Regions from separate parts of the Staphylococcus durrellii genome, predicted to be linked through region 3. Evidence: predicted binding sites of a transcription regulator. Region 3 holds the regulator's gene; each other region holds the start of a gene.
The links. The regulator CtsR, encoded in region 3, represses protease genes until heat stress. The targets are predictions, from matches to a motif close to ATGGTCAATAAAGGTCAAACA.

Region 1 (2,279 bases), 270 kb from region 3:
CACTACACCTATTGCCGAACGTCAAAATTTATTTGGTTATACACTTGGCCGTATTATGGATAAACCACATTACACTTGGGTGCCATCTACATTGATCCGCCTCGTATTAGGACAAATGTCTACGGTAGTACTAGACACTCAAAAAGTTATTCCTAATAAATTAGAATCTCTAGGCTTCAATTTCAAATTTAATAATTTAAAAGTAGCACTTGAAAATTTAGAATACTAAATAAAAAACAGTCCTATATAGGACTGTTTTTTATTATGATTCTGGTTCCATAACTTGGTCTACTAGGCCGTATTCTTTTGCTTCAGAAGCTGATAAGAAATTATCACGGTCTGTATCTTTTTCAATTTGTTCAATTGATTGACCTGTACGTTCAGCTAAAATTTGATTTAATTTAGCACGAGTTTTTAAGATATGATTTGCTGCAATTTCAATTTCAGTTGCTTGACCTTGAGCACCACCTAGAGGTTGGTGAATCATTACTTCAGCGTTTGGTAAAGCAAAACGTTTACCTTTAGCTCCTGCTGCTAATAAGAATGATCCCATAGATGCAGCCATACCTATACAAATAGTTTGTACATCTGGTTTAATATGTTGAATTGTATCGTAAATAGCAAAACCAGCCGTTACACTGCCTCCTGGTGAATTAATATAAAGATAAATATCTTTTTCAGCATCTTGTGCTTGTAAAAATAACAATTGAGATACAATTGAATTTGCTACATTGTCATCAATTTGAGAACCTAACATGATAATACGGTCTTTTAATAAACGTGAGTAAATGTCATAAGCACGTTCACCACGGTTTGTTGTTTCTATTACTGTAGGAATTAAATTCATTCTGTTTCCTCCTTAATTATAACTGTTGAATTTATTTTAACCCAAAAGTCAAAAATGGTCAAAACATAAACTCACCTTTTTTTTATTCTTTTCAAACTCATTATTGACCAATACTTTAAACATTTGTAAACTATTGATATTGTATATTTTACCCCTCGTAGTGTAATGGATAACACATAAGATTCCGGTTCTTAGAATAGGGGTTCGATTCCCTTCGAGGGGATTAATGATGTATAATTATATATTTTTAGAAATTGAAAATGCGTCAACAACAAGTTTTCATCAACTGCAACAAGCTATTCAAAAGTATATAATTTTTTATAATAATGAAGGAATTAAATTAAAATTTAAAGGTTTGTTTCCTAAAAATTTTAGGAAACAAACCTTTAAAATATTATTACTAAAAAGCTAACCAGCCACCTCGAAGGGTGGAAAAGAATATGTTAAATATATAAATTGAACATAAATTTGATATATTCTCTGCATTTAATGTATTTCATAACAAGGCAATATAGTATATAAAAGTAGTTAAGTAATATAATCATTTCCTACTCAAATGACAAATCGCCTGTCAACGTTAGTAATAAACTCTATAAATAAAGATAATCAGAACATTTAATATTTATAGCTATTTATGAATCGCACCAAAAGCCTCGTATATAATATTATCTCTAGTCTCTAGTTTTATAATGACAGTAGATGTCTGAATTAAGAGTACGCTTTTATTAATCTTTTTCAAGTCTATCCATCCTTGCCAGGACATAACTGTCTCAAAAATAATTTTCATCCTATATTTAGGATCAAAAACTATATAGTATTCACACTTCCATTAAAAATGGCTACCTTATATCAAAAGTATAAGGTAGCCATAAACGTTTTGTTTTTTACTGCTATTTAACAGAGGTCAGTTCACATAATGAATTAACTCTCTTATTTTGAGAACAGGTTTATGTCCTAGACACCTCTTTACGAATTTATCAAGCTATCTAAGTCTATTATTTTATTTCCTAAATTAAAATATTTTGTATTATGTGTTGCCATAATAATCGTGACACCTTCGTTATTTAATTGTTTAAATAATTTCATGACTTCATCACTATTACTTTCATCTAAATTACCCGTAGGTTCATCTGCTATCAAGACTTTAGGTCGTTTTAAGATAGCTCTTGCTATAGCAATTCTTTGTTGTTCACCGCCACTACATGTATAAACTTTAGCTTTTAATATCTTTTTGTCTAAACCAACATTGGCTATTACGGAAGTTATTTTGTCTTTATCTTTTTTCGTTATATTTAAAGGTAATGTCAAATTTGTATATACTGTTTCATTTACCAATAAACCGTAATTTTGATAAACATATGCAATATCTTCTCTCACTACATGTAATATATCTTTTTGTTTACTTAATATTTGGTTTTTATAGCTAATTTTA
Region 2 (2,279 bases), 370 kb from region 3:
TAACTCATGTAAACGTTGCTTACTTGCATTATCTGATTCATTTTTTAATGCACTTTCTTCAATTTCTAATTGCATTACACGGCGATTGACTTGGTCTAATTCTGTAGGATTAGAGCCCATTTCAGTACGAATTGTGGCACATGCTTGATCCACTAAATCAATCGCTTTATCAGGTAGAAAGCGATCAGTTATATAACGATCTGATAATTCTGCCGCAGCTACTAAGGCACGGTCTTGAATTCTTACTCCGTGATATACTTCGTAGCGTTCTTTTAATCCTCTTAAAATTGAGATCGTATCTTCGACATCAGGCTCTGATACGTTAACTTTTTGGAAGCGACGCTCTAATGCAGAATCTTTTTCGATATATTCTCTATACTCATTTAACGTCGTAGCACCAATACAGTGTAGTTCACCTCTTGCTAACATTGGTTTCAACATGTTACCCGCGTCCATAGCACCTTCTGTTTTACCAGCACCAACTAACATGTGTATTTCATCGATAAATAAAATTATTCTACCGTCTGAATCTTTAACTTCTTTAAGTACTGCTTTTAAACGTTCTTCAAATTCTCCACGATATTTGGCACCGGCTACAAGTGCACTTAAATCTAATTCGAATATCGTTTTATCCAGTAATGATTCAGGCACATCTTTACGCACGATTCTTTGTGCTAAGCCTTCAACTATCGCTGTTTTCCCTACACCCGGTTCACCGATAAGCACTGGGTTATTTTTTGTTTTTCTACTTAAAATTCTTATAGAGTTTCGAATTTCTTCATCTCTTCCTATGACCGGGTCCATATTACCTTGTCGGACCTCTTCAACTAAATCACGTCCATATTTCTCTAAAGTTTCATAGTTCACTTCTGGATTTTGTGATGTCACGTGATTCCCTCCTCTAATTTTTTTAATAATTTCTGTTACTACTTCTGCTTTATTTGCTACTGCTTGCTTTGTTGTTTCATCTATTGCTATCGCAGCTAATAGTATATGCTCCATAGATATATATTCATCATCATAGTCTTTCATATATGAATCGGCTTTAGTCAAAAGTTCATTTGCTTTGGGACTAATATACTGTCCATATTGAACGTTATCCCCTTGAACTAAAGGATAATCTTTTAATTTATTTTCATATTGTGTTTTTAATTGCTCTGTATCAATATTTGCTCTTTCTAAAACATTGTGATACAAACTATCAGTTTCAGACAATGCTGATATTAAAATCGCTTCAATTTCAACGTTTTGTAATTCATATGTTTGAGCTTGCTCAACCGCATTTTGTAATACGCTTTGCACTTTGTAGGTCATTTGATTTATATCCAATATTTTCACCCCTATACAATTAGCGTTAGGTCAAATCTATTTTGACTTTGACTTTCTTTGACCTTAATTTTATTATAGACTCTTTTACTTAAAGAATCAACTCGAAAGCATAAAAAAATACATCATTTTTATTATATTAATTTCCTCATTACTGCATAAAAAAACCGGTAACGTCCAATGTGAATGGTTACCGGTTTACTGTTATTTTTTTAATGCATTAATGATTTGATCGGTTAACGCTTCTACCCCTTTTTGTTCCAAATGGATGCCGTCTGGTGCAAAGTATTCAGTATGGCCTTCTGAAGCTTCATACCAATTTATTAATTTAACATTTGAATGCTCTTTAGCGGCTTGAGCGAGCAAATCATTCACATGTTGTTCGTACGGTCTTGGGACCCTGACGTTAATTAAATAGATGTCTGCCTCTCCTAGTCTATTAATTAATTCATCTAATTGACTTTTACTAAAATCACCATTAGTACCTAATTCGAGCACAACTTGGTCGCCTTTTTGAGTTTTATCTTTGTACTGATTATTAACTAATGGCAATGCTTCATATAGATTTCTTCCTACCTTACCATCTATATCAGCATTTGGTACTTTGTCTTTAAATGTGTTACCAATATCTACCATGACAGAATCACCTAATAGCAAAGGTGCTAAATCTTTTTTATCATCATCTTTTGTCTCGACTTGTTTATCTGTGTCTTTATTATGATCAACTCGTTTAGACTGAGTTGTTTTTTTCTCATTATTTGTAGAATGAAACGTTGTTTTCTTGTGAATAATATCATCTTCTCCCAATCTGTCGAATGCACCTAAAAAGACGAGTAGCATAGGTATACAAAAGCCTAACGTAACGATAGTTCTAATTAGAGAAGCTTTTAATAATTTAGCAAAATTAAATACACTAAAACCATGTTCCCTAAATGGTAATTCAATATATCTAT
Region 3 (2,279 bases):
TAATAATTGAGGCAATAATAAAGCCACCAAATAAGTTTAATACAACCGCTGTTACGACATATTTAGGTTCAATCAATGTGAAATAAGCACCAATTATTGAAGCGGAAACAGTAGACATTGCCGAAGCTGTAAGTGTGTATAAACGCTGTTTAGGTATGTAAGCTAATTCTTTTTTTAAAGATATAAATACTTCGGATTGCCCTAGAATGGCTGCTGCTACAGCATTGTAAGACTCTAAACGCCCCATCCCATTAATTTTAGAAATTAAGAATCCCAAAACGTTAATAATTAAAGGTAAAATTTTTGTATATTGTAAGATACCGATAAGAGCAGAAATAAATACAATCGGTAATAATACGTTAAAGAAAAAAGGTGGGTTTTTTGGATCTACAAATTCAAAGCCACCAAACACAAAATTAACACCTTCAGCCGCTTTTGCTAATAAATAGTTAAAGCCGTCTGATATTCCTCCAATGACTGTTATTCCAGCTTTAGTTTTCAATAGAATAAATGCAAAAACTAATTGTATAAGTAACAGTAGGCCAACATATTTCCAACGAATATTTTTCCTGTCTGAGCTAAATAACACGGCTAGTACCAAAAATACTACTATCCCAATCAAGCCAATGATAATATGCATAATGTTCTCATCCCTTTATTTTTTTCTTATCATCTATAATACAATAAAAGTAATATTAGTAACATAGTTATTCAAAATTTTTAAATCATATTGGTTGAAAAAGGTCAAAGTTGGTCATATAATATAGTCAAAGAAGGTCAAAAAGAGGTGATAATCATGCATAATATGTCAGACATCATAGAACAGTACATTAAAAAGTTATTTGAAGACACCAATGAAGACGCTGTTGAAATTCAACGTGCACATGTCGCGCAACGTTTCGACTGTGTTCCTTCGCAATTAAACTATGTGATTAAAACACGTTTCACTAATAAACATGGTTATGAAATAGAAAGTAAAAGAGGTGGAGGAGGATATATTCGAATCACTAAGATTGAAAATAAAGACGAAACTGGTTATATTAATCACTTACTTCAAATTATTGGTCCTTCTATTTCACAACAACAAGCGTACTATATAATAGACGGATTATTAGAAAAGTCCTATATTACTGAGAGAGAAGCAAAAATGATTAGTGCAGTTATTGATAGAGAAACTTTAAAAATGGATATTGTAGCTAGAGATATTATTCGGGCTAACATTTTAAAACGATTACTGCCAATAATTAATTACTATTAAGGCGAGGTGATAGCCGTGTTATGTGAAAATTGCCATTTAAATGAGGCAGAAGTTAAAATATCGATTAAAGGTCAAGAAGGTACTCAAGAAAAGTGGGTATGCACTACATGTGCACAAGGTGGTAACCCTTGGACTCAAGATAAACAAGTAGAAAATCACCAAGATGATATCGAAGGTGCATTTGTTGTTAAGCAGATTTTACAGCACCTTGCTTCTAAACACGGTATCAACTTTGATGAAATAACTTTTAGAGAAGCAAAACGCTGTCCAACTTGTCAAATGTCATTAAGAGATATAGCACATGTAGGTAAGTTTGGTTGTGCAGAGTGTTATGATACATTTAAAGAAGACATTATAGATATAGTTAGACGTGTACAAGGTGGTCAATTTGAACATACTGGAAAAACACCACACTCGTCATATAAAAAATTAGCATTAAAGAAACAAATTGAAGACAAAACAAATTATTTAAGTCATTTAATTGAAGAACAAGAATTTGAACAAGCTGCAGTTGTAAGGGATGAAATAAAAGCATTAAAGTCAGATAGTGAGGTGTCACGTGATGAGCGAAAAGAAAATTAATTCACATATAAGTGAATGGATGCAAGACGAAATAGAACAACCAGTAGTCATGTCTTCAAGAATTAGATTAGCTCGTAACTTAGACAATCACGTACACCCGCTAATGTATCCTTCCGAAAAAGAAGGTGAAAGAGTGATTAACGAAGTTCAAGATGCGCTTCCCGAGTTAACTTTGCAAAGGTTAGATACTATGGACCAACAAAGTAAATATAAACTCGTTGCGAAACATCTTATAAGTCCTGAATTAATAAAACAACCTGCCGCAGCGGTACTATTAAATGATGACGAATCATTAAGTTTAATGATTAACGAAGAAGATCATTTGCGTATTCAAGCGATGGGTAATGATTTATCGTTGCATACGTTATTTGAAAAAGCTTCTAAAGTAGATGACCAAATAGATCAAGAATTAGACATTAGTTTTGATGAAAGTTTAGGC

Region 1: clpP (ATP-dependent Clp endopeptidase proteolytic subunit ClpP) is a predicted target of CtsR. The motif match lies at 892-912, and genes of this name have one in related genera.
Region 2: clpB (ATP-dependent chaperone ClpB) is a predicted target of CtsR. The motif match lies at 1,374-1,394, and genes of this name have one in related genera.

Annotation. Positions count from the first base shown of each region.
Region 1 covers NZ_JADIIO010000001.1:1,906,038-1,908,316, forward strand. The annotation lists gene ISP02_RS09175 (TIGR01777 family oxidoreductase) at 1-229, shown strand, start outside; gene clpP (ATP-dependent Clp endopeptidase proteolytic subunit ClpP) at 263-847, opposite strand; tRNA gene ISP02_RS09185 (tRNA-Arg) at 999-1,070, shown strand; gene ISP02_RS13270 (IS3 family transposase) at 1,077-1,259, shown strand; gene ISP02_RS09195 (cell division ATP-binding protein FtsE) at 1,814-2,279, opposite strand, start outside.
Region 2 covers NZ_JADIIO010000001.1:1,803,795-1,806,073, forward strand. The annotation lists gene clpB (ATP-dependent chaperone ClpB) at 1-1,329, opposite strand, end outside; gene ISP02_RS08660 (acyltransferase family protein) at 1,531-2,279, opposite strand, start outside.
Region 3 covers NZ_JADIIO010000001.1:2,176,769-2,179,047, reverse strand. The annotation lists gene ISP02_RS10540 (NupC/NupG family nucleoside CNT transporter) at 1-640, opposite strand, end outside; gene ISP02_RS10535 (CtsR family transcriptional regulator) at 797-1,258, shown strand; gene ISP02_RS10530 (UvrB/UvrC motif-containing protein) at 1,274-1,840, shown strand; gene ISP02_RS10525 (protein arginine kinase) at 1,821-2,279, shown strand, end outside.